3 regions of the Acinetobacter sp. WCHA55 genome follow, and region 3 is predicted to be linked to each of the others. Evidence: predicted binding sites of a transcription regulator. Region 3 holds the regulator's gene; each other region holds the start of a gene.
The links. Region 3 encodes PhoB, which activates phosphate uptake and scavenging genes when phosphate is short. Its sites were predicted from a motif close to TGTCATNAANCTGTCATAA; they were not measured.
Positions count from the first base shown of each region.

Region 1: a site for PhoB is predicted at 1,549-1,567, ahead of CDG62_RS07830 (NAD(+) kinase). Genes of this name have one in related genera too.
Region 2: a site for PhoB is predicted at 1,191-1,209, ahead of CDG62_RS14195 (inorganic phosphate transporter). Genes of this name have one in related genera too.

Region 1 covers NZ_CP032286.1:1,040,392-1,043,683, reverse strand. The annotation lists gene CDG62_RS07840 (hypothetical protein) at 1-180, opposite strand, end outside; gene CDG62_RS07835 (YeaC family protein) at 276-542, opposite strand; gene CDG62_RS07830 (NAD(+) kinase) at 546-1,484, opposite strand; gene mrcB (penicillin-binding protein 1B) at 1,638-3,292, shown strand, end outside.
Region 2 covers NZ_CP032286.1:2,353,217-2,356,508, reverse strand. The annotation lists gene metH (methionine synthase) at 1-828, opposite strand, end outside; gene CDG62_RS14195 (inorganic phosphate transporter) at 1,256-2,875, shown strand; gene CDG62_RS14190 (hypothetical protein) at 2,967-3,292, opposite strand, start outside.
Region 3 covers NZ_CP032286.1:108,801-112,092, reverse strand. The annotation lists gene CDG62_RS03325 (TetR/AcrR family transcriptional regulator) at 1-696, shown strand, start outside; gene phoB (phosphate regulon transcriptional regulator PhoB) at 912-1,622, shown strand; gene phoR (phosphate regulon sensor histidine kinase PhoR) at 1,632-2,990, shown strand; gene asd (archaetidylserine decarboxylase) at 3,086-3,292, opposite strand, start outside.

The DNA.
Region 1 (3,292 bases), 930 kb from region 3:
ATTTTTCATTGATGTGTATTGTGTGATGGGATTTTGAAAATTTTGACTCGGTAACACAGAAATATCTAATAAACATTCAATTTTTCTTGCATCACTTGCTGTCTCAGAAAATACATGGGTCGAAATTGCAATAATGAAGAATAAACTGTGTCGAGTGAGCTTTATTATTTTTATAAGCATAATGATTGAAACAGTTTTGCAGGTTATTGTTTTTAAATTGAGTTGTTGAATCACCCAGCATCTGTTGCTGAGCGATTCAACGTATTTTTAATCAATTAAATAAAGCGAATAGGTTTAAATTCTGGTTCAGGCACATGAGAATCACATTCCTCACCTTCTTCCTTATGCCCTTTATCGATATAACCCGTACGTTCTTTTTCAGGCGTATTCTGATGCTCCCAAGCAATCACGGCTTGCATACAAGTTTGACGTTGTTCAGCAGTCAACGCAATTCCATTTGGCCATTTACCAATTTCTACAGCTGTTTTTAAACGCTCAACAATATCGGCATCTAAAATAGAAAGCATCTGTTCAATATTCATGGTTTAATCCTGTTGAAAAGAGTCAAAATCTTGGTTCCAACCGAGTTTAGTACGGCATGACATATAAAAATCATAACCCGGTGGATGCAATAAATTCAGTTTAAAGGGGTGCTTACGAATATGTAAGCTATCACCCACATTGAGCGAGACACTGTGTTGACCATCTGCACTGACCATCGGCAAAACACGGTTTTCACGAATCAGAAGCTTAATTTCACTGTGTCCACCCACCACAATAGGACGTGAAGACAAGGTATGTGGATGCATCGGTACCAAAGCAATCGCATCCATCCCCGGATGCACGATTGGGCCTCCACCTGACAACGAATAAGCTGTTGAACCCGTTGGCGTCGATACAATCAAACCATCACTATGTTGACGGTAGACATATTGGCCATCAATATTGAGTTCGAAGTCAATCATATGCACCGACTTACCCGAGTGTAATACCACATCGTTTAGCGCAATTGCATCATAAATCGTCTCACCCTTTGAGCGAATTTCCATTTCCAATAAGAAACGACGATCTAACTGAAACTCACCTTTTAAGACTTGATCGAGCTTAAAAATTACTTCAGTCGGCTTGATGTCGGTTAAAAAACCCAAACGCCCTCGGTTTACACCCATGACAGGGGTATTAAATTTGACCAAGGCACGTGCAGCATGCAGAAGTGAGCCATCCCCGCCCACCACAATCACCAAATCGACCACTTCACCCAGAAGTGCACGACTCACCGTTTGTGTGTTTTTATAAGGAACAAGTTCAGCGGTTTGCGCATCAAAAACGGGATGTAACCCTAAGCTGAGTAGATGATCATGAATAAGACATAAGGTTTCGACAACTGAAGACTTATCTGGACGTCCAATTAAGCCTATGTTTCGAAATGTTTTATGTGAAATTTGCACCTGCAACATCGCTCCGCTACGATTCCTGCCTATCATAACATTATTTATTTAAATTGATTCAAAAACTAAAGTGACTGCTTATACACATGGAATTATCTCCATATTTCAGTTTGTTCACAGTTTAATTATTGCAAATTAGCGAAAAGCTTCGCATGATTAGCACAATTTCTCAGGATCTTATTCGTATTTATGAAGTCAGAACGTGGCATAGGTTTAATTGCACTGATCTTCTGCATCTTAGTCATTGCAGCATTCTTGGTGTTTAGTATTTATTTAATAAGACTCGACTCCGTTGTACGTGACAAGTTTGAAGGCAAGCGCTGGGACATTCCTGCAAAGGTATTCGCGCGTCCACTCGAAGTGTATACCAATGCCCCTGTCAGTCAGGCTGACTTCACTCAAGAGTTAAAACTTTTGGGCTATAAATCCTCAGAAAACTATACCAAATCAGGGAACTTTGTCAGTTCTGGCAATGAACTATATGTACACACCCGTGGCTTTGACTTCGGTGATAGTGTCGAGCCAGAACAAGTGCTTAAAGTCACTTTTGCTGATGACCAAGTGGCTGAAGTCAGTGCAACTAAACCTTCCTCTACAGGGATTGCACGTTTGGAGCCTATGCTGATTGGCGGGATTTATCCACAACACAACGAAGACCGTGTCCTGATTAAACTCGACAAAGTCCCTAAGCCTTTAATTGAGGCTTTAATTGCAACCGAAGATCGTAATTTCTATAGTCACCACGGCGTTTCAATTCGTGGTACAGCACGTGCGATTGTGAGTAATGTCACTGGTGGAAAACGTCAAGGCGGTTCAACACTGACCCAACAGCTGGTGAAAAACTTCTACCTCACCCCTGAAAAAACCATTAAGCGTAAAGTCAATGAAGCATTTATGGCTTTATTGGTCGAATTTCACTATGACAAAGATGAAATTTTAGAAGCCTATCTTAATGAAGTGAACCTCGGGCAAAACGGCAACTATTCTATTAATGGTTATGGTTTGGCTTCGCAGTTTTACTTCGGGATGCCTTTACGTGAGCTAAATATTGCGCAACAAGCTTATTTGGTAGGTTTGGTACAAGGTCCAACCTTATATAACCCTTGGCGTAACCCAGAAGCTGCGAAAAAGCGTCGTAATATTGTTTTAAACAACATGTTGGTCATGGGCTATCTGACCCAAGAACAATATGCAACTGAAACGGCTCGTCCTTTAAATGTAATTGCCAAACCAACACTCGGCCCTTCACGTTTCCCAGATTTCTTAGACATTGTGCGTCGTCAGTTACGTACTGAATACCAAGAAGGTGATTTGACCAATCAAGGGTTGCGCATCTTTACAACACTCGATCCAATTGCCCAAACCAAAATTCAAGATGCGTTTAAATCGACTGTTGGTCGCTTAAGCCGTGGCTCAAGCCGTCTAAAAGAGCTGCAAGGGGCGGTATTGGTTGCACATCCTGAAAATGGTGAATTGGTCGCAGCTGTTGGTTCAACCCAAGACTTTACAGGTTTTAACCGTGCACTTGATGCCAAACGTCAAGTCGGCTCACTGCTTAAACCTGTGATTTATCTCAGTGCAATTCAATCGGGACGTTACAACTGGGCCAGCCCAATTGAAGATAGCAGCATTAGTATTCAATCCAATGGTAAAGCATGGACACCCAAGAACTATAGTGGTGGCGAACATGGCGTTGTACCGATGGTACAGGCGCTGTCGAATTCATATAACTTATCAGCTGTTCGACTTGGTCAAGAGTTTGGTTTATCGACATTTAACAATCACCTAAAACGTTTTGGTGTAACCAGTAATATTCCAACCTATCCATCCATTTTCTTGGGTGC
Region 2 (3,292 bases), 1.2 Mb from region 3:
ATTTGGTAAGCCTGCGTTTGGATGCGCTGATACAAACGTGTCGGCAACATCGGCAATGGTCTTGATGTGTGGACGCATCGCATCTGCACCCAAGGCACAGTTAAAGCCTATAGAAAGCAAGTCGCCATGGCGCACTGAGTTCCAGAAGGCTTCAGCAGTTTGACCCGTTAAAGTACGACCTGAAGCATCGGTAATGGTGCCTGAAATCATGATTGGCAGTTCACGACCAATTTGCTTGAACACTTCTTTTACGGCAAAAATCGCTGCTTTACAGTTCAAAGTATCAAAAACGGTTTCAATCAGGATGATGTCAGCACCACCTTCAATCAACGCATGTGTTGCTTCAATATAGTTTTCTTTCAGTTCATCAAAGGTGATGTTACGAAATGCAGGGTCGTTTACATTTGGTGAAATAGAGCAAGTACGTGATGTTGGCCCCAATACACCTGCTACAAAACGTGGCTTTTCAGGCGTTGAATATTTTTCACAAGCGGCTTTGGCTAAACGCGCTGCTTCACGGTTAATTTCAGTAACCAAATCTTCCATGTGATAGTCAGACATGGAAACGCGGGTGCCGTTAAAGCTGTTGGTTTCAATAATGTCTGCACCAGCATCGAGGTAAGCTTCGTGAATGCCTTGAATAATTTGCGGTTGCGTCAATACCAACAGGTCATTGTTGCCTTTTAGGTCATGTGCCCAATCGGCAAAACGCTCACCACGATAATCTTCTTCTTCTAGCTTGTGGCGCTGAATCATGGTGCCCATTGCACCATCAATAATAAGGATGCGCTCGGCAAGAAGTGCTTTTAAGGTGGCAAGTGTAGACATTCAAAACTCACAAACAGGTTTTCAAAACGTGCAATATTTTAGCAGAAAAGCAGGTTCATTGATGCCTAATTCAAGTGGTATTGGCTATATGGCAAATAAAAAAGGCTGATTTAGCTTTAGTTTTCACTAAAGTGAAATATAGACCCGCTATGTTAATAGATCACAATAAATAGAGATGAAAAAATATTGATTGGAGCAGATTGTTACAGACAGCATAGCCAAATGTAAGAAAATAATTCAGCATAATCAGCACCGAAAAATTAAATTTTGAATCAGTGCAGGGAGTTCAAGGCTTATAGCTGATTTACTGCTGATCTAAAATAAGCCAATTATGAAAAAATTGGCTTCATGTGACGCGCATTTGTCATATAATTGTCACAATTAAATTGAACAATAGGGGATATTGATATCCTCTTTAGCCGTCTGCATGAATTCTAATATTCCTCCCGTCCAAGATCAGGTGCACGTGACACAGGTCAAGTCGACGAATGTGCACGTACCTACACCGAAATTTTTTATGCCGGTGTTTTTAACGGTCATTATTTCAACGCTAATTTATATTGGCTTTCAGCTTTCAGCTGACTTATCGCATGTTCCTGCACTAAATCTTTACTCTTTAATTCTTTTAGCGACGGCATTGTTCATTGCTTTGGGTTTTGAATTTGTAAATGGTTTTCACGACACGGCCAATGCGGTTGCAACGGTCATTTATACTAATGCACTATCAGCGCCTGTTGCGGTGATGTGGGCTGGTTTCTGTAACTTCCTTGGGGTTATGGTCGCAAGTGGTGCCGTGGCTTACGGTATTATTGCGCTGCTGCCCGTTGAGTTGATTATGAATGTCAGCTCAGGCGCAGGTTTTGCTATGGTCTTTGCCATGTTGATTGCTGCGATTTTGTGGAACTTGGGCACATGGTTCTTGGGTATTCCAGCATCAAGTTCACATACTTTGATTGGTTCGATCTTGGGTGTAGGCATCATGAATTACCTGATGCATTCGGGTAGCGGTGCTTCAGGTGTCGATATGGATCAGGTGATTAAAGTCGGTAAAGCTTTACTGTTTTCACCTATGATCGGTTTTGCTTTTGCAGCAGTGTTGTTTTTATTGGTGAAAAAAATCTTTAAGAAACAACTGGAACTATTCCAACCACCTGAAGGTAACAAACCACCACCTCCACTGATTCGTGCCATTTTGATCTTCACCTGTACTGGTGTGAGTTTTGCTCATGGCTCAAATGATGGTCAAAAAGGTATGGGACTAATCATGCTGATTTTGATTGGTATTGTGCCTTTGGCTTATTCTTTAAATAAGAATTTAGATTCACAGCATATTCAGTCATTTGCTCAACTATCAGATCAAACTGCGGCGGTGATTTATCCAAATCATGATGATATTGCAGATGAAAAAGCCCGTACGGTGATCACGCAATATATTCAAACCAAAGAAATGACTCCAGAAGTTGTACCTGCTTTAGCCAGTCTGACAGACCATTTGGGTGAACGTGTTGGCCATTATGGAGATCTTAAAGATATTCCTGAATCTGAAGTTTCTGCATTACGTAATGACATGTACTTAAGTACGACTGCGTTCAAACGTTTGGATAAAGCGGATCAATTGCCAGCGATGTCTGAAGAGGGTAAGAAGACAGTAAAAGAATATCGTAGTAACCTTGATGGTTTCTTACAGTACATCCCAACATGGGTGAAAGTTGCTGTGGCATTGGCTTTAGGTCTAGGTACGATGGTCGGTTGGAAGCGTATTGTCGTGACTGTAGGTGAGCGTATTGGTAAAAACCATATGACTTATGGTCAAGGTATGTCAGCCGAGTTGGTGGCGATGACCACGATTGCAGCCGCTGATGGCTTTGGTATGCCAGTATCGACCACACATGTATTGAACTCTGCGGTTGCAGGGACCATGGTGGCAAATAAGTCAGGTCTGAATTTTGCAACTGTGAGAACCATTCTTTCGGCTTGGATCTTCACTTTGCCAGCAACGATCTGTTTATCAGGTGGTTTATTTTGGTTGTTCCTACAGTTCGTTTAATCTGATTGGTGAAACCGAATGATAAAAAAAACGCTACTTTGAGTAGCGTTTTTTTTTAGCACTGTATTTTATGCGTGATGCTATTCATATTTTATTTTTTGAACTTCGCCCAGACCTTGTCTAGAGGCAGTTTATCTGCTGCAAAGCCATAGAGTGCAGCAAAGGGTAGTGCGGTCCGAGCCAAGTAGGCTACACGCCATAGGCCACCGTGATTGGCACCATGCATCATGAGCTCTAAAGGATGTTCAATATTGACTTCTGGATTGGCTACAGACTCAGGATTACGCAAGTCATGTATCCATAAAGCCGCCATGATGGCATTGGTGGTTTCAGGCTTAAAGGCTTCAACATCAAACAAGCTAGCGCCATTAAATGCGGCTTTGAGCAGGGGGTTTTTAGTGACTGAGTGTGTGGTGG
Region 3 (3,292 bases):
ACGGCATCTGAAGCAGTACAACAAAACAGCGATAATAATAAAACCAAAGAACGCCAATTCAAGGGCTTATCACTTTCTGAACGTAAACAGCTCCGTCGTGAAAAACTGATTGAAGCTGGAATTGAAGCCTACGGTACTCATGGCTTCTTTGCCGTGACCGTGAAAGATATTTGTAATGAAGCCAAGCTCACCGAACGTTATTTTTATGAATCATTTAAAAAAAGTGAGCAGCTGTTTCAAACCATTTTTTTAAAACTGATCGATGAGTTACAGCACAATGTCATGCAAGCTATCATGCAAGCCTCTTCAGATCCACACAAAATGATTGATGCAGGACTACGTGCCCTACTCACGACCTTAAAAGACAATCCCCGCATGGCGCGTATCATTTATATCGATGCAATGTTAGTCCAAGAATTACATAACCAAGCCACCATTCATGAAACCATGACCCGTTTTGACCGGATGATTCAAGCCTTTGTGATGCTGATGATGCCGCAAATTAACCGTTCTGAGCGAGAAATTTCTCTGGTCGCCACAGGTCTCAATGGCTATGTCACACAAATTGCGATCCGTTGGGTGGTCAGTGGATTTAAACAATCCTTTGAAGAAGTTTTATCCTCCAGCCGTATTGTGTTTATTTCACTTTTAGAAACCTTTTCGGATCCAAATACACGTGCAAAGCTAGATGTATAAGATGCTCAATTTGAATTCCATCTGCACTTTCTAAATAAATTTTAGATTAAACTTCCATTAATTTTTAATCCCAATATGACGATTTTTTGTCACATTTTTTTGCAAATTTCATCAATCGTCTGTTTTTTGCAATGATACTGTCATAATTAATCTTTGTAATAAGCCTGTCATAAAATTAAAACGGCCTGCCGTTACCTACAATAGGATATTGCGTTGTGAAAGATGACTACATTTTAATCGTCGATGATGAACTTCCCATTCGAGAAATGATTCACACCTCGTTGGATATGGCAGGCTTTCAATGCTTACAAGCAGAAGATGCAAAACAAGCCCACCAAATGATTGTGGATCAGCGTCCTGCTTTGATCTTGCTCGACTGGATGATGCCTGGTGGCGTCAGTGGTGTAGACTTATGTCGCCGTCTCAAGCGCGATGAAAACCTCTCTGAAATTCCCGTCATTATGCTCACGGCGCGTGGTGAAGAAGACCATAAAGTGCAAGGTCTGGATGCTGGTGCAGATGACTACATGACTAAACCATTTTCGACCCGTGAATTGGTTTCACGGATTAAAGCAGTTTTACGCCGCGCTAACGCACTCAGTGGTGAAAAATCAATTGATGCCAATGGCTTAATTTTAGACCCTGTGAGCCAACGGGTGAGCTTTGGCAACAATTTCCTCGACATGGGGCCAACCGAGTATCGTTTACTGGCCTTCTTCATGACACATCCTGAGCGTGCCTACACCCGTGCACAACTTCTTGACCAAGTCTGGGGCGGAAACGTGTATATTGAAGACCGTACCATCGACGTGCATATTCGCCGTTTACGTAAAGTGCTTGAGCCTTATGCCGCAGATCGCTTTGTGCAAACAGTTCGCGGCACAGGTTATCGATTCTCTACACGTGCGGATATCGCCCTAGGTTAATTTTGTTTTATGTATGAACCCTACCCGGTCCCTGAACTCGCACGCGAGCATAAAAAAACGCGATACAGCAGTTTATGGGGCTTTGCCAAACAGGACTTACGTCTCCTTGCCTTTTTCTTGCTGATTGCAAGCTTAATAGGCTTTGGCGTCGGTTATTTTTGGACGTGTATCTCCTTTGCTTTTGCCGTTTTTTTTATTCTGCAAATGCGCTCTTTATATTTGGTCAATGACTGGATTTCCAATCGTCCCTACGAAGTTCCACCCAACCTTGGGGGCATTTGGGGGGCATTATTGTTCAACGTCTATCGGGCACAGCGCCAAGAACGGATTGTGCAAGCGGAAATGGTCGGGTTGATTGATCGGGCGCAGTCCTCATTGGTCGCTTTGCAAGAAGCTGTGGTTCTGATTGACGACATGCAACAAATTGAATGGTGGAACCCTGCTGCAGAACGGTTATTAGGCATTGAACAAAATGACCGTGGCCGTAATATTTTGACTTTATTACGCCAGCCAAGTTTTGTGGATTATTATAATAATATTGATGCTGCACCAGATGGCTTGAAAATGAAGTCATCTAGTTTTGATGAACATTATGTTCAAGTCAAAATGACCCGATTTGGTGGTGAAAGTCGCTTACTGGTCGCCTATGACGTGACCCGCATGCACAATCTCGAACAAATGCGAAAAGACTTTGTCGATAACATTTCGCATGAACTACGCACACCGCTGACGGTACTCAGTGGTTATATTGAGACCTTTACAGACCAAGAAGACCTCAACCCACGTTGGAAGCGAGCCTTTGACCAAATGCAGGCACAGGCCAAACGCATGAATGCCTTAGTGAATGATTTGCTATTACTGTCACGCCTAGAAAATGACAAGCAAATTGCTAAAAATCAAATCATTGATATGCCGAGCTTAATGAACCAACTTTATGACGATGCGCATGCCTATAATATTGATTATGGACATACGCTCAATCTCGATATCGACAGTCACTGTGACTTGATCGGTTCAGACATGGAGTTAGCCAGTGCTTTTAGTAATCTGATTACCAATGCCATCAAATACACACCGAAAGGCGGAACGGTGACCATGGGTTGGCATGACAATGGTGAACAGGCTTATTTTACTGTGGAAGATACTGGCATAGGCATTGATCCTAAGCACTTGCCTCGTTTAACCGAACGCTTCTACCGTGTCGACAGCGCGCGCAGTCGACAAACAGGTGGCACAGGCTTAGGGCTCGCAATTGTGAAACATGTGTTAATGCAACACCAAGCACATTTAGAAATTGAATCCAAAGAAAATCAAGGCTCTATTTTTAAAGTGATTTTTCCCAAAGAACGTACCTACAATCCTGAATGAACCTTTCTTCAAGAGTATGAAAAAAGCACCGATATCGGTGCTTTTTTGTCTCTCACCTTCCGTTTAACAAGGATGGAGATCGAGAGCTGAAACGATTAAAGCGTATGCCCCATCGCTTCACCCATCACCACAGTCGAGTTGGCTTTAAAGGCTGCATCCCATGTCATTTTGTCTTTTTCAAACAGTACCACAGCGGTTGAGCCTAAGTAAAAGCGACCCAGTTCAGCACCTTTGTCCAAGACTAAATGATGCTGATTTAACTCTAAACGCCCAGTAGGTTTCACTTTTCCTGTTGCAACCGT